Regions from separate parts of the Methylomicrobium sp. Wu6 genome, predicted to be linked through region 2. Evidence: predicted binding sites of a transcription regulator. Region 2 holds the regulator's gene; the other holds the start of a gene.
The links. The regulator HrcA, encoded in region 2, represses chaperone genes, less so after heat shock. The targets are predictions, from matches to a motif close to TNTTAGCACTCNNNNNNNNNGAGTGCTAANA.
Positions count from the first base shown of each region.

Region 1 (11,806 bases), on a different contig from region 2:
GTTGGGCAGCGTATTAATTGACACGCCAGAATCGCCGATCGATCCATTATTCACGGGCACGGAGGCAACATTCAAGGAAATCTGGTATGACGAAAAAAATCAGGTCGGCTATCTCCATTTTAATTTTCATAACGGCGCAATGTCGACCTCGCAATGCCGACGGTTGGCCGAATCCTACCGCCAGGCGCTGGCGCGGCAAACTAAAGTCCTTGTTTTAATGGGCGGCAGCGATTTTTGGTCGAACGGCATTCATCTGAACGCAATCGAAGCAGCAGAGAATCCGGCCAACGAATCCTGGCGCAATATCAATGCGATCGACGATTTCGTTTATGAAATTTTGACCACCGAAAACAAATTGACCATATCCGCGGTCTGGGGCGGCTGCGGCGCGGGCGGCGCGATGGCAATTCTGGCTGCCGACAAGGTCTGGGCGCGCGAAGGGGTGATATTCAATCCGCATTATAAAACGATGGGTTTATACGGCTCCGAATACTGGACCTATTCTCTACCGAAGCGGGTCGGGCCGGTCAAGGCCCTGGAACTGACCGAGACTCCGCTGCCTATCGGCACCAAAAAGGCTAAGGCAATCGGCTTTATCGATGAGATTTTGTCCGACCACTATGATGAATTTCTGCTGCAGATCCGCCAAAAAGCGGAAGCTTTGGCGGCGGACCCTCAATACCCCCGATTGCTCGAAGAAAAGCTTAAAATCCGCCAAAAGGACGAGCGCGTAAAACCATTGGCCGCCTATCGCGCCGCCGAATTGCAGAAAATGAAAATCAACTTTTCGGGCAAATTTTACGGCGGCGAAGTCAATTATCATGAAGCCCGCTACAACTTCGTGCATAAAGTCAGACCGAAGGAAACCGCGGCTTATCTGGCCAAGCATATGCGTCTAGACGCTGCCAAACTCAGCGAATTAAGACAACCTTTGGCTTATTAAGGAGGCCGTCATGTTTTTCAAACACTGGCCGGTTTTGTTAGTCGACGATGAACCCGATGTGCTGGCGATTTCAAAGCTGGCGATGAAAAATTTCGAAGTCTATGGCTTGCCGCTAAAAATTTATACCGCGTGCAGTAAACAGGAAGCGATTTGGCTGATCAATGACGACGTTGAAGTTGGCTGTTCTTTAGCTGTCGCCATGCTCGATGTGGTAATGGAAACCGAACGAGCAGGGCTTGAACTCTGCGATTTTATCCGCAACAACCTTGGCAATAAACTAACCCAAATCTATATCCGCACCGGCCAGCCGGGTATCGCACCGGAACGCGAGGTTATCGATCGCTACGATATTAACGGCTATTTCACGAAGGTCGAAGCAACCGAAGACAAGCTGTATTCGTTGATTAAAAGCAGCATCCGCCAATATCTCGCCTACGGCATGGCACTGGCGACCATCGAATTGTCGAACAATCTGGTCGAGGCTGCGGGATCACAAAGAAAGCTACTTTATACACTTTCGCCGATTGGCGGCCTCAGTCCTGAACAGGCCGAAACGCCGCGCTGGCTGATCGTTGACGGCCAGGTACTGTTTGCCGATGAAATCGATGCGGACCGTGGCATGCTATTGATGGAGCGGCTTGGCGCTGAGGAAGGCGTGCCGCTGAATCCCGCGGGCGACCGCTATATTCGGGATGATCAAGGTTACTGGCTGATCGAAGTACGTGGCAGCCCTTCCCAGGCAAAGGTTGCGTTTTTGTTTAAAAGCCGTTTTAGCCCGCCCGAATTGATCGTGAGCCTGATGCATGGCTTTGTCAGACAACTCGCGATGATTTGGCGGCAGAGCCGAGCGGATCTTTAGTCAATTTGTGTAACAACATCCGCCTAAGCCGCGATGAACCATTATTTCTACGACGGCAGAGACTTGAGCCTGGCACTGGAAGCCCATTACGACGCAGGTCTGGTCGCACTGTCGATCGCGATCGTCAGTCTGGCGTCTTATGCGGCTCTCAGCGTCGCGGGGCGCATCCGCGCCGCCGATTCCGGCAATAAACGTCGAGTCTGGCTGCTGGCCGGCTCATTGACGATGGGCGGCGGTGTTTGGGCGATGCATTTCATCGCGATGCTAGCGCTTAAGTTGCCGATTGCGGTGAGCTATGACATATCCATCACGATCTTGTCCACCGCACCGGTCATATTATCCAGCTACGTGATGCTGGAAGTCATCAGCCGTTCTAAAATCAGCAAATTAATCATCTTGGCCAGCGTGCTAATGGGGTTCGGCATCGGCGCGATGCATTATATCGGCATGGCCGCCATGCAAGGCATCTCCCACCGCTTAATCATGTTGTTCGAACCCAAGCTGGTAGCGCTTTCCGTGCTGACAGCCGTGGTGCTATCGGGTGTTGCGTTGACAATCGACTTTATAATGGGGCGCAATAAAAAAGGCTCCGGCGCGATATGGACTAAAATCGGCGCTGCCATGGTGATGGGCTTTGCTGTTTCAGGCATGCATTATTCGGGTATGGCGGCAACCTATTTTTTTGCCGGCGATACCTCGCCAGTCTGGGCACAAAGCTCTTTAAATACTGCCGCACTCGTTTTCTGGGTGTCATTCACCTCTGTATTGATTGCCTCACTGGCGATTTTCATCACGATCGTCGACAGCCGGATTCAGCAAGCAACAATTGATGAAGCAGTCAGCCGCTTTCGCATGCGGGAAGCCATAGAAAGCATCCCTGACGGTTTTTGCCTGTTCGACATGGAAGACCGCCTGGTCGAATGCAATCAGCGCTATCGCGAAATTATGAACTTCGGCGTACCGATCCTACCGGGCATGTCTTTTGAAACGATCATGCGCGGAGCTGCCCAGGCCAAGATGATTCTCGACGCTGACGGCTGCGAGGAAGAGTGGCTGGCCGAACGGATGGCGCGGCACCGCACACCGCGGGAAAACTTTATCGAGCATTTCAAGGGCGACCGGTGGATGCGGGTCAGCGAAAGGCGTGTATGGAATACCGGTACTGTCGCGATCCGGACCGACATCACCGAACTCAAGCAAACCGAAATCGAATTGTCCAAAGCGATCGCTGAAGCGCAAAAGGCGCGGGCGGTCGCCGAAGAAGCGAACAGCGCCAAAAGTGCCTTTCTGGCCAATATGTCACACGAACTACGAACACCGATGAATGCGATCATCGGCTACAGCGAGATGCTGCTCGAGGAAGCCAAAGAATCGGGACAAAATCAATCTATCGGTGATTTGTTGAAAATTCATTCCTCGGCGGTGCATTTGCTGGCCATCATCAACGAAATCCTCGATTTGTCCAAGATCGAAGCTGGCAAGATGGAGTTGTGCCTTGAAGAGGTCCATTTACTTTCGGTGATTGAGGAGGTGACCAATACCGTGCGACCGATCATCGATAAAAACGCAAACACATTTTGCATCGACTGCCCCGAAAACGTGCCGGCCATCACAACCGATTCTGTCAAATTAAGACAAATCCTATTGAATCTGCTCAGCAATGCCGGCAAATTCACGCATGCGGGCGAAATCAATTTTAGCGTTGCGGTGGACGCCGAGCCAGAAAACAACTGGATCGTGTTCGCGGTGCGCGATACCGGCATCGGTATGAGCCAGGACCAGGTTGGCAAGGTTTTTGCTGCGTTTACCCAAGCCGACAACTCGACCACGCGCAAATACGGTGGCACAGGCTTGGGCCTAACTATCACGAAGAAATTTTGTGAAATGATGGGCGGCACGATCGCGATCGACAGTGAACCCGGCAGAGGATCGCTGTTTGTGGTCAGGCTGCCGCTGACTTTGTGTTATTAAGGACAAAAAATGCCCAAAATCCTGCTAGTAGAAGACAACGAGTTGAACCGCGACATGCTGTCGAGGCGGCTAATTAAGAAAGGCTACGAGGTCCTGATTGCAGTCAATGGTGAGGAAAGCGTACAGTTTGCCCGATCGCTTTTACCCGATTTGATCCTGATGGACATGAGTCTGCCGGTGATGGACGGCTGGCAGGCTGCATCGCTGATCAAGTCCGAACCAGTAACCCGCGACATTCCGATCATCGCGTTGACCGCACATGCCATGGGTGAAGACCGGCAAAAGGCCCTGGATGCCGGCTGTGACGATTACGATACAAAACCGATCGACCTGACGCGGCTCCTTACCAAAATTCGACTGTTTGTGACATGAGGAAACAGACTACGATGATCGACCCAAACATTCGCCATGACTTGCTCAATGCCTTAAACCAGATCACCGGATATGCCGAGTTGCTTGCCGAAGATGCCAGCAACGAAGGCCGGCAACAACAATGCGACGATCTCGGCGTCATAAGATGCGCAGCACAAGGCATGGCGCAACGCCTCGAAGACATTTTCTCCTGTGCGCCTCTTGCCAATGCGACCTGCAACGAATGCAGTTTACCTCCAACAGCCACCGGCGCGATCCCTGAAACCGCCTTGGTGAACAAAAACGGCAACGAACGTATTCTGGTGGTTGACGATGACCGACACAATCGGGAGCTTTTATCGCGGCTCTTACAATGCCAGGGTTACCGGATAGAAACCGCCGATAACGGTGTCAGTGCCTTGGCGCGTCTTGCCGACGAAGCGTTCGACCTGATCCTGCTCGATGTAATCATGCCTGGAATGGACGGCATTACCGTCCTGACAAGGCTCAAGGCCGATAATACACGCCGGCCAATTCCGATCATTTTGATATCGGCCTGTACTGAAATGTGCCAGGTGATCAAAGGCATCGAATTGGGCGCGGAAGACTATCTACCCAAGCCTTTCAATTCGACCTTATTAAAAGCCCGCATCGGCGCCAGCCTGGAGAAGAACCGGCTACGCGACCAGGAAATGAACCTGATCAGCCAGGCCATGCAGGCGGAGGCCGCATTGGATCGCCATCGCACCTTGACTCAGGCCGTAGCTGGCGTCGCGCACGAAATCAATACGCCTTTGGGCATCGTGCGCACGGCACTCAGCGTGATTCAGAACCGCCTGTCTCGGACAAAGATTCAAGCCTTATTTAAAACAGACTCGGAAGACGAAGAATTGCTGCAGGACATTTTGGATTCCTCCGCTTTGATGATCAAACATGTCAACAATGCACATCGGCTGGTCGAAAACTTTAAAAAAATCGCGGTCGATCAGATGGTTGAGCAACAGGAAACGGTCAACTTGCCAGAAGTCGTACAAGACGCAGTCGATCTTTTCAAACTTAGCGCCCGGCAGGCCAAACTCGATATTGCGGTCGATGTTTCCGGCATTCAGAAAAACGCGAATTGGCGCGGCTACCCGGGTTATTTGAGACAAATCCTGCTGAATTTTTTACAAAATATCGAACGCTATGCTTATCCTGAGGGACATGGCGGCAAAGTCGAAATCGCCGTGACCGACGGGTTCGATCAACAGCAAAATGAACCCATATTCATGCTGACGGTCCGCGATCATGGCGCGGGTATAGACAGCGAACATATCGCTAAAATATTTGAGCCGTTTTTTACGACCGGTCGGAGCCGAGGTGGCACCGGTTTAGGTCTTGCGATCGTGAACAACATGGTCACGCTGGCGATGCGCGGCAAAGTGACCGTCGATTCCGAACCGGGTTCAGGAACCTACTTTACGGTCACCTTTCCGAAAAGCTGACCTATTCGGTTCCTGATGGGATTCAATCCGCACTAACTCACATTCAATGTGCCGGCGGGTACCAGCCTCGCTGCCAAGGCAGCTATTTAATGCGTTTTGTCGTAGATTGCTTTCATTTCTTGAAAAGAAGCTAACGCACCTCTTAAAGCTTGTTCCGCCGGCTGGACATTGCCGCTCTTAAAATCGGATTGGGCGTTAACTAATTGTTTAACGGTTTTTTCACGTTGACGCTCGGTTACCTCGAAACGAAACTCTTTTTGTTGTTGGCGCGCCTTGCCGATGGCTTTATTGATGGCCTCGCTATCTCCGCCTTGTTCCAGCAAACTCACGGCTTGCTCAAGGCTGGAAATGGTGCCTTCAAGGGCAGACTTTACCGCTTCTTCGCCGGCTGGTTTGGAAAATGCGGCTGTTGACACGCTAGAAAGGGCGGCCGCCATTAGCAAAGAAACCAGGATATTTTTGAAAGAATTCATGCATTTAAACCTAAAAAATTGAGAATAATAGTTTTATATAACCATCAACATGAGACTTTAAGCACAAAAGCGCAAACTCAACTTAACCGACTATATAAGTAGGTTATTCTATCACATAAATTTTAAAACTCGCAGTCGTGACCTCGAGTTCTCATGGCAAGGCTTAATTTCACCTTTCCGAGCCATGTTCAACCGGCAAAGCTGCGAGTCAATCATCCGTCCAACGCCGTGCACCTTGCGATAGTCCGATTGATAGGCGATGATCGGCGTTTATCAAATTGAAGGATAATAAAAAAATGTACGAGCATCTCAAACCCGCATTCACAGCTAATGCGCCCCTTTATGCGCCTATATTGAAATACGGCGGCATCTTGTGAACATAAGCCATATACATCGCATCGGCCATTGTCCACAACACATCCAGCTTGAATTGCAGAATCTTGACCATCCGCTCCTGCTGCTCGCGGGTCTTATACCAGTCCAGAGTGATCTCGAGGCCGTGCTCGACATCGCGGCGGGCTTCGGTCAGGCGCTTGCGGAAATAGATGTAGCCTTCCTGCTCGACCCAGGGATAATGCTCCGGCCAGTTGTCGAGGCGCTGCTGATGGATCTTCGGCGCGAACAATTCGGTCAATGACGAACTGGCCGCCTCGTGCCATTCGGCGCGGCGCGCGAAATTGACATAGGCGTCGACCGCGAATCGCACGCCCGGCAACACATATTTCTCGGAAGTGATTTCCTCGCGGCTCAGACCGACCGCGATGCCGAGTTGTATCCAGGCCTCGATGCCGCCGGGATCGCCCGGATGGCCGTCATGGTCGAGGATGCGCTGAATCCACTTCGCGCGGGTCTCGCGATCCGGGCAATTGGCCAGGATGTTCGCATCCTTCAACGGAATGCTGACCTGATAGTAATAGCGGTTCGCGACCCAGCCCTGAATCTGCTCCTTGGTCAACTTGCCTTCATTCATCAGGATGTGATACGGATGATGAATGTGATAATACTTCTCCATGCCGCGCAACTGGGCTTCAAATTCCTGCCGGCTCCAGGGCTGATTTTCGTTCTGGTTCATGGGGTCTCCGTTATAAATCGATTTCCAATCCGTCGTAGGCGACTTCGATGCCGTTCGCATCGAGGATCTTGCGCTCGGCCGAATCCTCGTCCAGGATCGGATTGGTATTGTTGATATGGATCAGAATCTTGCGCGCCTTGCCGACGCCTTTCAGCACCTCGATCATGCCGCCCTCGCCCGATTGCGGCAAGTGGCCGATCTGCCGCGCCCGCTTCTGGCTGATTTGTTGAGCGCACATTTCGTCGTCGGTCCAGAAGGTGCCGTCGACCATCAGGCAGTCGGCCGCCTGCATCGCCGCCAGCACATGCGGTTCGATCTCGCCGAGCCCCGGCGAATAGAACAGCTTCTTGCCGGTCGAAATCTGCTCGACGATCAGGCCGATATTGTCGCCGTCATGCGGATCGTGGCGGTGCGGCGAATACGGCGGCGCCTTGCTTTTCAGCGCCTGCGTGTAAAAGCGCAGGTCGTCGATGCCCGGAATCGTGAAACTGCCGCCATCGGTCGGCACCGGATGATGATTGACCGTGCAGTAGTGCGAAAGCATGTTGAATACCGGAAAGCCGGTGGTCAAATCCTGCCGGACCATCTCGCTGCAATAGATGTCGAGCGGCTTGCCTTCCCTGAGCATCAAGAGGCCGGTCGTATGGTCGATCTGGCTGTCGATCAGCAAAATCGCCTGGATGCCGGTATCGCGTATGCCCTCTCTCGGCTGAATCGCCGGAAACGCTTCCAGTTGTGCGCGAATATCGGGCGAGGCATTGATCAGCAGCCAGTTACGACTATCGGTGCTGACAGCGATCGATGACTGGGTGCGGGCCTTGCCGTTCATTTCGCCGCGGCGAATCCTGCGGCAGTTGTTGCAATTGCAATTCCATTGCGGAAAACCGCCGCCGGCGCCGGCGCCGAGAACTCTGATCTTCATGAGACGAAACTATCCTGCTGTGACCGAAAAATACCGCATACTATAAGGGAATCGGATTTATCAGGCAAAAAAAAGGGGATCTTGCGATCCCCTTTTTTCTAACCAGACCGAAGTGCTGATTAACGGTTGTAGATATACATGGTGACTTCGAAACCGAAACGCAGGTCCGTGTAGCTTGGTGTTTCCCATTTCATAGTAGTAACCTCCAGAAGTTATTGTGTTTATGCCAGCTTGATCAAGTAAGCCAAGCCGAAGTATACGATGATCTCCGGGCTAACGCAACATTTTGCCAGCGCCGGCTTCGCCTCTTGTTCTGCTTTGTTCTCGAAGGCGAATTGTGTGTTTTTTTAAGTCATTGACAAGGCGCACGAAAAATATAACACCGCATATTTCAATTGCCGATCAGACATTTACGGAAAATCGCCCATCCGCGCAGAGAACGCGCAATTGTCACATTTTTACAGGTGTTTTTTCATCCGGAAAAAGAGTATGATCAAATTTCACCTAAAAGCGAATATAACACACTATAAAATCATGAGGAGGCACTATGGGTGAAGTTACAGAATTGTTTGTGGTGATGCTAATAATCGCCGCCGGGGCTTTCGCACCGCTCGGCTATTTCATATACAAATTTACACAGGTCAATGGCAAACCTTTCGGAGAAACCGAACCGCATGGCGACAGTCCTTCGGCGATCAACGATTTCGCCGAAAAAGTCATCGGCATGATCAAAGGCTTTGCCGGAAGCAAATAGCAATCGCCATTGTTTACGACCTATTCGATAGAGGCACGCAATCTTGAGAATTAAACCCGTCAGGCTTTGAAAACCTGGCGGGTTTGCGCTTGCCATCCCTTTAACCCTCCACACCGCAGACAGGGCATTTCGCGTTTTTTCTCAATTTCATCGTATTAAACTCCATCGTCAATCCGTCCAGAAGCAACAAGCGCCCCGTCAATGCCTCGCCGATGCCGATGATCAGCTTGATCGCTTCCATCGCCTGAATCGCGCCAATAATGCCAGTAATAGGCGCCACAACACCGTTCGTTGCACAATTGAGCGGTTCCTCGCCGTCCATCCGGTACAGGCAGTTGTAACAAGGGCTGTCTCCCCGGCCCGGCGTAAACACAGAAACCTGACCCTCGAAGCGGATCGCCGCGCCCGAGACCAACGGCGTTGCGTGTTGGACGCAGGCCCGATTGATTGCAAATCGGGTCGCGAAATTGTCGCTGCAGTCGAGAACCACATCGGCGGCTTCGACTTCGTCCGCAAGCTCCGCGCCGCTAAGCCGTTGCTTGACCGCCCGAACGGTTACATCTGGATTCAAACGGTTCAAGGTTTGCCGGGTTGAAATAACTTTCGCAATCCCTATATCGTCGGTGTAGTGAGCAATCTGTCTCTGCAAATTGGATAAATCGACATCGTCATCATCGAAAATCGTCAGATTGCCGATGCCGGCCGCGGCTAGATAAATCGAAGCGGGCGAACCGAGCCCCCCGGCGCCGATGACCAGCACCTTGGCGGCAAGCAAAAGCTGCTGGCCTTCGACATCGATCTGCGGCAGCATGATTTGACGGCTGTAGCGTAAGAGTTGGTTGTCATTCATGAGTCATATGAATCGGCTAAGGTAGCGGGGATGATGCCAAAGAACTTGACAGACTGCAAAACCTGTTTATTATTAGCACTCATTAAACGCGAGTGCTAATAAATTTTTAACCTTTAATTTTTTTAGGAGAGATTGATGAAAATACGTCCGTTACACGACAGAGTGATAGTCAAACGCGTTGAGGAAGAAACCAAAACCGCAGGCGGCATCGTGCTGCCCGGTTCAGCCGCCGAAAAACCCAGCCAAGGCGTCATTCTGGCGGTCGGCACCGGCAAACAGCTTGAAAACGGCGACATTCGCCGGCTGGAAGTCAAGGTCGGCGACAAGGTGTTGTTCGGCAAATATTCCGGCAACGAAGTCAAGATTGACGGCGAGGAACTTATCGTGATGCGTGAAGACGACATTATGGGTGTATTAGGCTAAGCCTCCCCGTAACATTATCATAATCATTTAACACATCAGTCAGGAATTAAAATGGCAGCAAAAGACGTATATTTTGGTGATGACGCACGTAGCCGTATGGCAAAAGGCGTTAATATTTTGGCAAACGCAGTAAAAGTGACTTTGGGTCCTAAAGGCCGCAACGCGATCCTGGACAAGAGTTTCGGCGCGCCGACCATCACTAAAGACGGCGTATCCGTTGCAAAAGAAATCGAATTGAAAGACAAATTCGAAAATATGGGCGCACAAATGGTCAAGGAAGTCGCATCTCATACTTCCGATGTCGCCGGAGACGGCACCACCACCGCAACCGTTCTGGCGCAATCGATCGTCAACGAAGGCTTGAAAGCGGTTGCCGCGGGCATGAATCCGATGGATCTGAAGCGCGGCATCGATCTGGCCGTGACCAAAGCGGTTGAAGCGATCGTGGCCTCCGCCACCCCATGCACCGACAACAAAGCAATCGCGCAAGTCGGCACGATCTCCGCCAACTCAGATGAATCCGTCGGTAACATCATCGCCGAAGCGATGGAAAAAGTCGGCAAGGAAGGCGTAATTACCGTTGAAGAAGGTTCAGGCCTGGATAACCAACTGGATGTCGTAGAAGGGATGCAATTCGACCGCGGTTACCTGTCTCCGTACTTCATCAACAAACAAGACAGCATGAGCGTCGAACTGGACGATCCTCTGATTCTGATTTATGAAAAGAAAATCTCTAATATCCGCGAAATGCTGCCGGTCCTGGAAGCGGTCGCAAAATCCGGCCGTCCGTTGCTGATCATTGCCGAAGACGTCGAAGGCGAAGCGCTGGCGACTCTGGTCGTAAACACGATCCGCGGCATCGTCAAAGTTGCTGCGGTTAAAGCCCCTGGCTTCGGCGACCGCCGTAAAGCGATGCTCGAAGACATCGCGGTTTTGACCGGCGGCACCGTAATCGCAGAAGAAGTCGGTCTGTCGCTCGAAAAAGCGGAACTATCGCAGCTGGGCACCGCGAAGAAAGTCCTGGTAACCAAAGATAATACCACCCTCATTGACGGCGCCGGTTCCGAAGACAAGATCAAAGGCCGTGTCGCGCAAATCCGCGCGCAAGCCGATGACGCAACCTCCGATTATGACAAGGAAAAACTGCAAGAACGCCTGGCGAAACTGGCTGGCGGCGTTGCGGTGATCAAAGTCGGCGCGGCAACCGAAATCGAAATGAAGGAAAAGAAAGCCCGCGTCGAAGACGCGCTGCATTCAACCCGTGCTGCGGTTGAAGAAGGCGTCGTCGCCGGCGGAGGTACCGCGCTGGTGCGTGCGATTTCCGCGTTGGAAAATCTGCAAGGCATCAACCACGACCAAACCGTCGGCGTGAACATTCTGCGCCGCGCGATCGAAGAGCCTCTGCGACAAATCGTTTCGAACGCTGGCGACGAGCCATCCGTCGTCTTCAACGAAGTCAAAAAAGGTTCGGGCAGCTTCGGTTACAACGCGGCCACCGGCCAATACGGCGACATGATCGAAATGGGTATTCTGGACCCGGCGAAAGTGACCCGCACCGCGCTGCAAAACGCGGCATCTGTGGCAGGCCTAATGCTGACCACCGAAGTGATGATCGCTGACTCCCCTGCCGACAACAAAGCCGGCGGCGTGCCGGACATGGGCGGCATGGGCGGCATGGGTGGTATGGGCGGCATGGGCGGCATG
Region 1 is NZ_JAXUHN010000054.1:385-12,190, reverse strand. It holds gene U2W12_RS05185 (hydrogenase maturation protein) at 1-943, shown strand, start outside; gene U2W12_RS05180 (response regulator receiver protein) at 954-1,802, shown strand; gene U2W12_RS05175 (MHYT domain-containing protein) at 1,836-3,773, shown strand; gene U2W12_RS05170 (response regulator) at 3,783-4,145, shown strand; gene U2W12_RS05165 (response regulator) at 4,160-5,608, shown strand; gene U2W12_RS05160 (hypothetical protein) at 5,695-6,081, opposite strand; gene pqqC (pyrroloquinoline-quinone synthase PqqC) at 6,422-7,153, opposite strand; gene pqqB (pyrroloquinoline quinone biosynthesis protein PqqB) at 7,164-8,075, opposite strand; gene pqqA (pyrroloquinoline quinone precursor peptide PqqA) at 8,195-8,269, opposite strand; gene U2W12_RS05140 (hypothetical protein) at 8,623-8,829, shown strand; gene U2W12_RS05135 (molybdopterin-synthase adenylyltransferase MoeB) at 8,930-9,679, opposite strand; gene groES (co-chaperone GroES) at 9,815-10,102, shown strand; gene groL (chaperonin GroEL) at 10,154-11,806, shown strand, end outside.
Region 1: the regulator HrcA is predicted to act here: its motif matches at 9,750-9,780, upstream of groES (co-chaperone GroES).

Region 2 (11,806 bases):
CGGCGTCGATGCGTTCGCGGTCGCCCGTGCCGATGAAGGCATCAGATTGCGTAAAGCCGGCTTCGCCCAACCGATCACGGTGCTGGAAGGCTTTAGGAACAGCGAAGAACTCGATGCGTTTTTGCAGCAGGGCCTCGATACCGTCGTGCACTCGTTTCAGCAACTCGAAATTCTCGAAACTCGTCCGGAATCGGCAAAACTCGGCGCCTGGCTCAAGATCGACACCGGCATGAACCGGCTCGGCTTTCGTCCCGCCGATGCCGCCGGCGCCTGTCAACGCCTGCGGCAATGCCGAATCATTGCAGGCCCGATCCGCTTCATGACGCATCTGGCCAATGCGGACGACAAGAACGATGGCAAGACCGTGCAGCAGATCGCCTTGTTCAACGACACGCTCGCAGGCCACGCCGGCGAACGCAGCATCGCAAACTCGGCCGGAGTGCTTGCCTGGCAAGAAGCCTTGTCCGACTGGGTGCGGCCCGGCGTGATGATCTACGGCATCTCGCCATTTCCGGAACTGACCGGCAAGGAGCTCGGCTTGCACCCTGTCATGGGCCTTTACTCGCAGCTGATCGCGGTCAAGCCGGTATACAAGGGTGAAACGGTCGGTTACAGCGGCACCTGGCGCTGCGCCGAATCGACGCTGCTCGGCGTGATCGCGATCGGTTACGGCGATGGTTATCCGCGCTATGCGAGAGCCGGCACGCCGGTGCTGGTGAACGGCCGCCGCGTGCCGCTGATCGGCCGTGTGTCGATGGACATGATCACAGTCGACTTGGCTTCGGAACCGGGCGCAAAACCCGGCGATCCGGTCACCTTATGGAACGACGATCTGCCGGTCGAGGAAATCGCGCAATGCGCGGACACGATACCTTATACGCTGGTATGCGGAATCACCCAACGGGTACAAATCATCGAACGAGAAAACTGATGTCCCATTCAACACGGCACCCCGAATTCCCTTTAAGCGAAGAGCTGATTTATTTTAACCACGCCGCGGTCGGGCCATGGCCTGACAGAACGCGCCGAGCGGTGGTCGAATTTGCCGAGCAAAACTGCCGTTTCGGCGCGGCGTTTTATCCCGACTGGCTCAAAAAGGAATCGCTGCTGCGCGAACAGTTGCAAGCGTTAATCAATGCGCCGAGTTCCACCGACATCGCGCTGGTCAAAAATACCTCGGAAGCGCTTTCATTCGTCGCCTATGGCCTGGACTGGCAATCCGGCGACAATATTGTGACCAGCGACGAGGAATTTCCGTCGAACCGGCTGCCCTGGGAGTCTCTCGCCGCCAAGGGCGTCGAACTGCGCCAAGCCGGCCTGTATTCTGCCGAGTCGCCGGAAGATGCCTTGTTTGCCCTGGTCGACCGAAACACACGTCTGTTGACGGTCAGCTCGGTCCAGTTCGCGACCGGCCTCAGGCTCGATGTCGAAAAAATCGGTGCATTCTGCAAGCAGCGCGACATCCTGTTCTGCATCGATGCGATTCAAAGTATCGGCGCAGTACGTTTCGACGTCCAGGCCTGCCAGGCCGATTTTGTGATGGCCGACGGCCATAAATGGCTATTCGGACCGGAAGGCCTCGGCGTATTCTATACGACGCCGGAAGCCCGGAACAGGCTCAAGCTGACGCAGTTCGGCTGGCACATGATGAAGGATACGCACAACTACGAGAACCATCCCTGGGAAATGCATCCGACCGCCCGCCGCTTCGAATGCGGCAGCCCGAACATGCTCGGCATTCAGGGGCTATCGGCCAGCGTGTCTCTGCTGCTCGAAACCGGCATGGAAACAATCGAATCCTTGTTGAGCGAAAGAGTGGATTATCTCCGGGAGCGCATCGAACGGCATGCCGAACTGGAACTGCTTTCCCCTACCCCATCGGCGCTGAAGTCCGGCATCGTAGTGTTCAAACATAACACGGTTCCAAACCAAGTGCTTTATCCGTATCTGATGCAACACAAGGTGATCTGCGCGTTGCGCGGCGCCGGCATCCGTTTTTCGCCGCATTTTTATAACGGCCTGGAGCAAATCGACCAGGCGCTCGCGATTATCGACCGCTATCCGGATTGAGCCGCTTTACCACCCGTTCCGCGCCCAGCCAGCCATTTGGATGATATTTTTCAACAACTAACTTATCGCGTTATCCACTGATGTTTAGAAGAGCGCGCTTCAGCATTGCTGCTGCGCAATGCCCAGGCTCCATCGGATAAACTCCCTTCCGCCTCGCAATAACGATAATGCAATAACAATTTTTTTGTATAATCGCCAACTTTACCGGCAATCTTCTTGCAATGCGGACTTCCTTCAAAACCATCGGCATCATCGGCAAACCCAGCGACCCCAGCATTGCCGAGACCTTGTCGCTGATTTACGATTATTTGCGCCAGGCAGGTTATCGCGTGATCATTGCCTCGGACAGCGCCGAATGCCTCCGCGATAAAAAAGCCGTCTCGGTCGAGACGGATATGCTTGGCCAGCATTGCGACCTGGTCATTGCGGTCGGCGGCGACGGCACCTTCCTGGCCGCCGCGCGCGCTATCGTCAATTACGGTATTCCGCTGATCGGCGTGAATCTCGGCCGGGTGGGTTTTCTGGTCGATATTTCGCCGGACGAATTGCCGGGCCGTCTCGAAGCGACCCTGCAAGGCCATTACAAAGAGGAAGAACGCTATTTCCTGCGCGCGAAGATCATCCGCGACGGCCGGGTCATCCACGAAGAGATCGCGTTGAACGAAGTCGCGGTGCACCGCTGGATCACGCCGAGCATGATCGAAATAGTGACCCAAATCGACGGCGTGTTCCTGAACTCGCAGCGCTCTGACGGTCTGATCGTTTCGACCCCGACCGGCTCGACCGCTTACGCCCTGTCCGCGGGCGGGCCGATTTTGTCGCCGTCGTTAAATGCGTTGGTGCTGGTGCCGCTGAATCCGCACACGATGTCGAACCGGCCCATCGTGATCGAAGGCGGCGCCGAAATCGAACTGAGCTTCTGCCAGACCAAACAGATACAGGCCCTGGTCACCTGCGATCATTTGCAAATTCCCGACGTGCTGATCAGCGATAGGATTCTGATCAAAAAAGATCCGAAACCGATTAAAATTCTGCACCCGGAAGATCATGATTTTTTCCAGGTCCTCCGCAAAAAACTGAACTGGAGCAACGGATGAGAACATCATGCTGTTGAATTTGACCATTATCGATCTGGCCGTCGTCAAAACGCTCGATCTCGAGCTCGAAAAAGGCATGTCGGTGTTGACCGGCGAGACCGGGGCCGGTAAGTCGATCCTGTTGACCGCGCTCGGACTCGCGCTCGGCGACCGCGCCGATTCCGGCTACGTGCGCCCGGATGCGAAACGCGCCGAGATCAACCTTGAATTCGATCTCGCCGATGCGCCTCTCGCGCGCGGCTGGCTGGCCGAGAATGACCTCGATGACGGTGAGCATTGCCTGATCCGCCGTGTCGTGAATGAAGACGGCCGTTCGAAGGCTTATATCAATAATCGCCCGGTCACCCTGCAATCGCTTCAGGAACTCAGCGAGAAACTGGTCGAAATTCACGGTCAGCACGCGCATCTGACGCTGCTCGGCGCGGATGAACAACGCCGTCTGCTCGATGCATTCGCGAAGAACCAGCCTCTGCTCGACAAGCTGAATGCCTGCTACCGCCAATGGCATCAGGCGCACCGGGAGCTGGCCGCGCTGAAAAAAGCCAGCCTCGATCATAGCGAGCGCGAGGAATTGCTGCGCTATCAACTGGACGAATTGACTCAGCTCGATCTGGCGCATTTCGATTATCAAGCCTTGTCCGACGAACACAGCAAGCTGGCCAATCTCGGCCAGATTCTGAGCGCCGGCCAGCGGCAAATCGATGTGCTGTATGAAAACGACCAGGTGTCGGTGATCCGGATGCTCGGCCACTGCGTGAACGAACTGAACCATCTGGCCCGCTTCGCGCCGGAACTTAACAACGTATGCTCGTTGCTATCGGAAGCGCAGATTCAGATCGAGGAAGCCTCATTGGAACTGCGCCGTTTCCTCGAATCACAGGAAGCCGATCCGAAACGGCTGGAAGACCTCGACAACCAGATCGGTGTGATCCAGAGCCTGAGCCGAAAACATCATGTCGCGCCCGAAGATTTGCCGGAACTGGCGCGAAAACTCGCGCACGAACTCGACAATTTGACGCACAGCGAAGAGCGAATCGGCGCGCTCGAAGCGGACGTTGCGAAAACTCTCGATCAATACCGGCAACTGGCCGCCGAATTGACCGCACAGCGCCAACAGGCCGCCGCCCGGCTTGGCCAGCAGATTTCGGCGATGATCAAGGAACTCGGCATGCCACAAGGCGAATTCCGGGTCGAACTGAGCGAACTGGACGGCAACGAACCGAAAACCAACGGCCTAGACAAGATCGAGTTTCTGGTCAGCGCAAATCCCGGCATGCCGCCGAAGCCGCTGGCGAAGGTCGCTTCCGGCGGCGAGCTCGCGCGGATCAGCCTTGCGATCCAGGTCACCACGTCGAGTGACAAGACGACGCCGACGATGATCTTCGATGAGGTCGATTCCGGCATCGGCGGCGGCATTGCCGAAATCGTCGGCCAGAAGCTCAGAAGCCTGAGCCAAAACCGCCAGGTCATGTGCGTGACGCATCTGCCGCAAGTCGCCGCGCAGGCGCATCATCATCTGTTCGTCGAGAAAAACCAAGAGACCGACATCACCTCGTCGAGTGTGCGCGTGCTAGACCACGAGGAGCGCGTGTTCGAAGTCGGCCGCATGCTCGGCGGCGTCAACCTAACCGAAAACACTCTGGCGCACGCCAGGGAAATGCTAACCTTAGGAAACACACATCCATGATCCGATTTCCAGCCGAATGGGAACCCCAATCCGCCGTCTTGATCGCCTGGCCGCACGAAACCGGCGACTTCATCCATCTCGACGAAGTCGAGACCTCCTATCGTTTTATCGCCGAAACGATCAGCCGCTATGAACGTCTGTTCATCGTCTGCCGCGACGAAGCGCACGAAAGCAGCATACGCGGCCTGATCGACCACAGTCGCAATATCGTTTTCATCCATGCGAAGGTCAACGATATCTGGGTCCGCGATACGGTGTTTCTGACCGTCGAGGAAGACGGCTTGCCCGTGCTGCTGAACCTGCGTTTCAACGGCTGGGGCGGAAAATACGCGTATGAGCACGACAATGCGCTGAATCAGAACCTGCTGGCCGCCGCCTTGTTCCATGGGGCGAAAACCCGCGACGTCGATTTCATCCTCGAAGGCGGCAGCGTCGAAAGCGATGGTAAAGACACGATCATGACGACTCGTCAATGCCTGTTGAACCCGAACCGGAACAAAGGCCTGACGAAACATGAGATCGAACGCCAGCTTGGCCTGAGCTTCGGCGCCACCCGCGTATTCTGGATCGATCAGCCGAATCTGCCCGGCGACGATACCGACGCGCATATCGACACGCTGGCGCGCTTCTGCAACGTCCATACCATCGCCTATACCGCCACGAACGATGAAAGCAATCCGTTGCACGACAGCCTGAAGAACATGGAGAACCAGCTTCAGGCGTTGCGGACACGCTCGAACAAACCCTACCACCTGGTGCCGTTGCCGCTGCCGCAAGCGATCTTCGACGAGGAAGGGCGCCAGTTGCCTGCTAACTATTCGAACTTCCTGATCATCAATCAGGCGGTGATGGTGCCGGTCTATGACGACCCGATGGATACCGTGGCGCTGGAAAGACTGGCCGGCTGTTTTCCCGAGCACAAGATCATCCCGACCCCGTGCCGCCCTCTGGTGCATCAGTACGGCAGTCTGCATTGCATGACGATGCAGTTTCCGGCCGGTGTATTTAACTAAGCATTGACCCTTCAATACCGATAGGGCGGCACACAACAAATCGGTTTGCCGCTCTATCTTTTTGCAAGAGTATCATGAAATTGCTGGCCTCTACCCTGATCCTGATCGCTTTCCTCGGATTTCTGGCTTACACCAATCCGAAAATGGACAGCTACGACCGCTTCATCAATCAACGCATTCTAGAAAAAACCCAGAAAGCCAAAGATCCGCTCCAAGGCATGATCGGCTCTGTACTGGGCGGATTTGCGTCCAGGCTGATGGTCCAGCAAACGGAGAGGAAGGATTATATTATTTTCAGCACCTACGATACGCCGATCGGCAATCAACATATCCGTGCGATCGGCATTCTGAATCATTTTTACCTGACCGAAGATCAAGTTTTCGAAAATCAAGTATCCCAGTCGCCTTAAAATGAACCAACTGCTGCCGCGCTAAGTCATAAAACGGTGGTTAATATGAAGTTGAGTTTTCTCGTTGGTAAACCTCATTTGAGCGGTTTGCGAAAGCAAAAAGTTTCCATCTTAAGAAGGGGGCCATGAATAAACATTTGCAATTGGTCAGAGAATTCCGGGAAAAACTTGATTATCCGGCAGCAAGCGGTCATGTCTCCGACATGCATATCGTCCTGCGGCAGGCATGGCTGATGGACGCTGGCAAGCAGGCTCTCCTGGCGATCAAACAGGGAGACATGGCCAAGATTCTGACGCGGCTGACCGCGTTGGTTTATCTTGCCTTGAACGCAATCGCGGAGCAAGGCTGCGAGTCCGAGGTGGACAAGCAGCCGGTATTCTGGCGGCATGACGGCACGGTGTTGTCTTTAATGCGGCTGATTAGCGAACGAATCAATGCCTGCTCGTCAGGACGCTGCAAAGATTATTCGGAGCTTTATTGCGTCACTGCGCAAATAACCAGCAGTTTTTTGAATGCGGATTTTGACAAGGCATTCAGCGCATTTCATCAACACCAACTGGAAACGGGAACGGCTTACGGGCTGGAAGTCGAAAATCAGGGCGAAGTTGACTGGAGAAAGCTGCCTGATTTAAGCGATTGTCTTTACGAATGACGTTCTTGATTCTACTTTGTTAGTACGATAGTCATCGTTAATCATGTTGAAATTTGAGAGCTGCCCCCGCCAACCCCGGCAATAGAAAAGCACGTGCCTACCTGGACGATAAAAAAGGACCAGGATATCGCCATCCCAGGCACAAAACTATCCATGGCCAATCTTTTGTCTCCACGCTGCGATTTTGATTTTTTTCAATGTTTCTTCAGAGTTGAAATCGTAGAAGAGTAAGTTCTGCATGGGCACGAAGCGCGTATGCTCACACAGTTATACATTTTTAGGCCATCTATTACGATAGCATATTGTGCCATTGTTCAAAGCCAACAGTCGTTGCAATAGGGTTTACGCCAACCGCACTTAATCAACCCCTCTTTATCGTGTTGGCGAAACAGCCCATCCCATGGGCCTCATTCAAACTCAAGCCCCGCTTTTTTCCAGGCCTTGGCGCCACCTTCCAGATTAATCAAGTTACGGTAGCCCAACTCATAAAGAGACTTTGCCGCCGCATTGCCCATTGGTCCGCCTTCGCAATAGAGATAAATCGCCGTATTTTTATCCTTGGGCAGTTTGTCCCGGTATTTCGCGACTTCGTTGTAAGGGATAAACAGATCGGTGCCCTTGATATGGCGCTGCTGGGGCGTGTGCACGTCAACCAGGAATATATCCTCATTTTGCATGATTCGGCTTAATTCGGTCGCGGTGATCATTTTCAAATAGTCCGGCTTTTGAAACATGCAGCCGGTAACGAATATCATCAATGCGATAACGGCAGAGGATTTTTTCATTGCTTTTGTTTTGAAGTACATAAGATCAATTAGCCCATTGATAAAAAGAGTACCCGGAGGGCGGACACGGCGCCTAGCCATGCACCGGCAATGCCATATTCTACCGAAATTCACTTGCAGCCTGGATGGGCAATCAGCAGTTCGATAGATATTGGCATGTGCGTTTCGACATAATACCGCAAATCAAATCGGCTGCCTTGATTATTCGGGCAGTTACCGCCCTTTATTTAGCCTCCTAAAAGTGGTCCACTAATCAACCCCCGGCTTAGGCCGGGGTTGATTTACTAACTGAAAGTCCGGATACGCGTCGGCTAAACTACGCGTCTTAATCGGGTTCCATCTTTTTATCCGCCTCATAATCTCGCTTGGCACCAAATTCGGCGGCGCACTCACCAAAATATGCACTTGGTCTTTGTTCTCCACGCCTCGGATAATCCGAATATCAAAGGCTGCGCACGCTTGACGAACGATCTCTCACGCGTTCCGCAACCTCGCCCTTCAGAACCTGATAGCGATATTTTGTAACCCAGACAAAGTGATATTCAATTTGGAAAACCGTATGGCTCCCGTATCTATAATCCATCGCATACCTCCATGTGCTCTATTTTCGCAGCTAAAGCTCACCGGCTAAAGCCGGTGGTTTAAAGGCAAGGGATGTGCTTTTATCAAATTGTTTCGAATAGCTTTGTTGACAACAAACGGCCGTGCTGCTAACTTGATCCGTTGGCACTCGCGCCGACAGAGTGCTAAAAAACGATTTCTGTTAGAGGTTAGTGTGACTCATCCGCATCCATTAAATGAACGCTCGTTGCAATTATTGAAGACGTTGATCGAACGTTATATCAGTGACGGGCAACCGGTCGGGTCGCGCGCGTTGTCGAAAGACTCCGATTTAAAATTGAGCCCCGCCACGATTCGCAACGTAATGTCCGATCTTGAGGACTTGGGGTTGATTCATTCACCGCATACGTCTGCGGGCAGAGTGCCCACAGTCAGCGGCTACCGGTTGTTTGTCGATAGTCTATTGACCGTCAAGCCGCTCGAACTTCGCGAGATGAGCCGGCTGCAGGAAAGCTTGTCTGCGATCGACAATCAGAGCAAGGCGCTCGGCGTGGCTTCGCGCTTGCTTTCCGAGTTGACCCAGATGGCAGGCGTCGTGACCTTGCCAAAGCGCGAATTGTTGTGTCTGCGCCATGTCGAGTTTTTGCCGTTATCGCATTCGCGCGTACTGGTCATCTTCGTGACCAATGAGCAAGAAGTACATAACAAGATCATTCATACCTCGCGCTTGTTCAGCCCTGCCGAATTGCAACAGGCGGCTAATTATCTGAATTCGATCTATTCGGGGCGCAGCCTGGCGGCGGTGCGCGACGCGGTGCTGCAAGAGTTGCAGGATGACCGCGAAGAAATGAATCAATTGATGCTCGATGCGATCAAGATGGCGCAGTTGGCATTCGAGCCTGACGATAACAAGGAAGATTTCGTACTGAGCGGCGAAACCAATCTGATGGGTTTTTCCGAATTGTCCGACCGCGATCGGCTCCGTACCCTGTTTGAAGCGTTTAGCCAGAAACAGAGCGTGATCCATCTGCTCGATCAATGCATGAAGGCCGACGGCGTGCAGATTTTTATCGGCGAGGAGTCCGGCTATCAGGCGTTCGATCATTGCAGCCTGGTCACCTCGTCCTATTCGGTCAGCGACGAAGTGGTCGGCGTGCTTGGCGTGATCGGCCCGACGCGGATGGCTTATGAAAAAATCATTCCGTATGTCGATGTGACCGCAAAATTATTGAGTGCCGCCTTGAATCCGAAATCCGCATCCCCATCATAACGTTCAGACGATTTTGGGCGCGCTCTCATGCGCATGACTAACTTTTTGCAGGAAAATTTTGAATGAGCAACGATCAGGAAAACACCAAAGCCCAGGTAAACGCCGAAATTCAGGCACCCGTTGAACCGGTACAAGAAACCGAAGCGCCGGCAACCGAATTGGCTGAACAGGAACCGACAGTAGAAGAATTGCAGGCCAAACTGGCCGAGGCCGAACAGAAAGCGCAGGAAAACTGGGACAAGGCGGTCAGAACGGTCGCCGAAATGGATAATCTGCGTAAAAGAACGCAGCGGGATCTCGAAAGCGCGCACAAATTTGCGCTGGAGAACTTCGCGAAAGCCTTGTTGCCGGTGCTGGATAGCCTCGTTCTCGGCCTTCAGGCCGCGACCGGAGACAGCCCGGAAGTACAAAAATTCCGCGAAGGCAGCGAACTGACCTTGAAGCAATTCGAAGCGGCATTCGACAAATTCCACATCGAAGCGATCGACCCGCTCGGCCAGCCTTTCAACGCCGAACAGCATCAGGCGATGATGGTGCAGGAAATCGAAGGCGCCGCGCCGAATTCGGTCGTCAATGTCTTCCAAAAAGGCTATAGCTTGAACGGACGCCTGCTGCGGCCGGCAATGGTGGTGGTCGCGAAAGCGCCGCAAAAACCGGAAACAATGCCCCCGATTATCGACGAACAGGCTTGAACTCGCACAAACAGCCCCCATATACAAAAACAAATTCAACCCTAATAAACAAATTCAAGTCTGGAGCATTCAATGGCTAAAATTATCGGCATAGATTTAGGCACGACCAACTCTTGCGTCGCGGTCCTCGAAAACGGCGTCGCGAAAGTGATAGAAAACAGCGAAGGCGCGCGCACCACGCCGTCGATCATCGCTTTCACCAGTGACGACGAAGTACTGGTCGGCCAATCGGCCAAACGGCAAGCGGTCACCAATCCGAAGAACACCCTGTTCGCGATCAAACGTCTGATCGGACGCCGCTTCAAGGACGATGTCGTACAAAAAGACATCAAGATGGTGCCGTATAAGATCGCCGAAGCCGAAAACGGCGACGCCTGGGTCGAAGTGCACGGCAAGAAAATGGCGGCGCCGGAAATCTCCGCCCGCGTGTTGATGAAGCTGAAAAAAGACGCCGAAGCCTATTTGGGCGAAGAAGTCAAAGAAGCGGTGATCACCGTGCCGGCATATTTCAACGACTCACAACGTCAGGCGACCAAGGACGCCGGCCGTATCGCGGGCCTCGAAGTCAAGCGGATCATCAACGAGCCGACCGCATCGGCGCTGGCTTTCGGCATGGACAAGCCGAAAGGCGACACCAAGATCGCGGTCTATGACCTCGGCGGCGGTACCTTCGATATCTCGATCATCGAAATCGCCGAAATCGAAGGCGAGCACCAGTTCGAAGTGTTGTCGACCAACGGCGACACCTTCCTCGGCGGTGAAGACTTCGACGCGCGCATCATCGAATATCTGGCGTCCGAATTCAAGAAAGAAAGCGGCGTCGATGTGCACAATGATCCGCTAGCGCTGCAACGTCTGAAAGAAGCGGCCGAAAAAGCCAAGATCGAGCTGTCTTCAGCCCAGCAAACCGACGTGAACCTGCCGTACATTACGGCCGATGCGAGCGGTCCGAAACACTTGAACGTGAAACTGACCCGCGCGAAACTGGAGTCTCTGGTCGAGGAATTGATCAATCGTACCAAAGGCCCTTGCGAAGTCGCGCTGAAAGACGCCGGTTTGAAAGCCTCCGAAATCAATGATGTAATCCTGGTTGGCGGCCAAACCCGGATGCCGAAAGTTCAGGACATGGTCAAATCCATTTTCGGTAAGGAACCGCGCAAGGACGTGAACCCTGACGAAGCGGTGGCCTTGGGGGCAGCGATCCAGGCTGGCGTACTCGGCGGCGAAGTCAAGGACGTGCTATTGCTCGACGTGATTCCTTTGTCTCTGGGTATCGAAACCTTGGGCGGGGTAATGACTAAGCTGATCGAGAAAAACACCACGATTCCGACCAATGCGTCGCAGGTGTTCTCGACCGCCGACGACAATCAAACCGCGGTGACCGTGCATGTCTTGCAGGGCGAGCGGGAAGTGGCGTCCGCGAACAAATCGCTGGGCCGTTTCGACCTGAGCGATATTCCTCCAGCGCCGCGCGGTATTCCGCAAATCGAAGTGTCTTTCGACATCGATGCGAACGGTATCTTGAACGTGTCGGCAAAAGACAAAGCAACCGGCAAGAAGCAATCGAT
Region 2 is NZ_JAXUHN010000092.1:31,597-43,402, reverse strand. It holds gene alr (alanine racemase) at 1-931, shown strand, start outside; gene U2W12_RS17235 (aminotransferase class V-fold PLP-dependent enzyme) at 931-2,070, shown strand; gene U2W12_RS17230 (NAD(+) kinase) at 2,292-3,167, shown strand; gene recN (DNA repair protein RecN) at 3,175-4,854, shown strand; gene U2W12_RS17220 (agmatine deiminase family protein) at 4,851-5,867, shown strand; gene U2W12_RS17215 (DUF4359 domain-containing protein) at 5,942-6,277, shown strand; gene U2W12_RS17210 (nucleoside triphosphate pyrophosphohydrolase family protein) at 6,403-6,930, shown strand; gene U2W12_RS17205 (rhodanese-like domain-containing protein) at 7,338-7,715, opposite strand; partial or broken gene tnpA (IS200/IS605 family transposase) at 8,058-8,298, opposite strand; gene hrcA (heat-inducible transcriptional repressor HrcA) at 8,491-9,546, shown strand; gene grpE (nucleotide exchange factor GrpE) at 9,609-10,238, shown strand; gene dnaK (molecular chaperone DnaK) at 10,299-11,806, shown strand, end outside.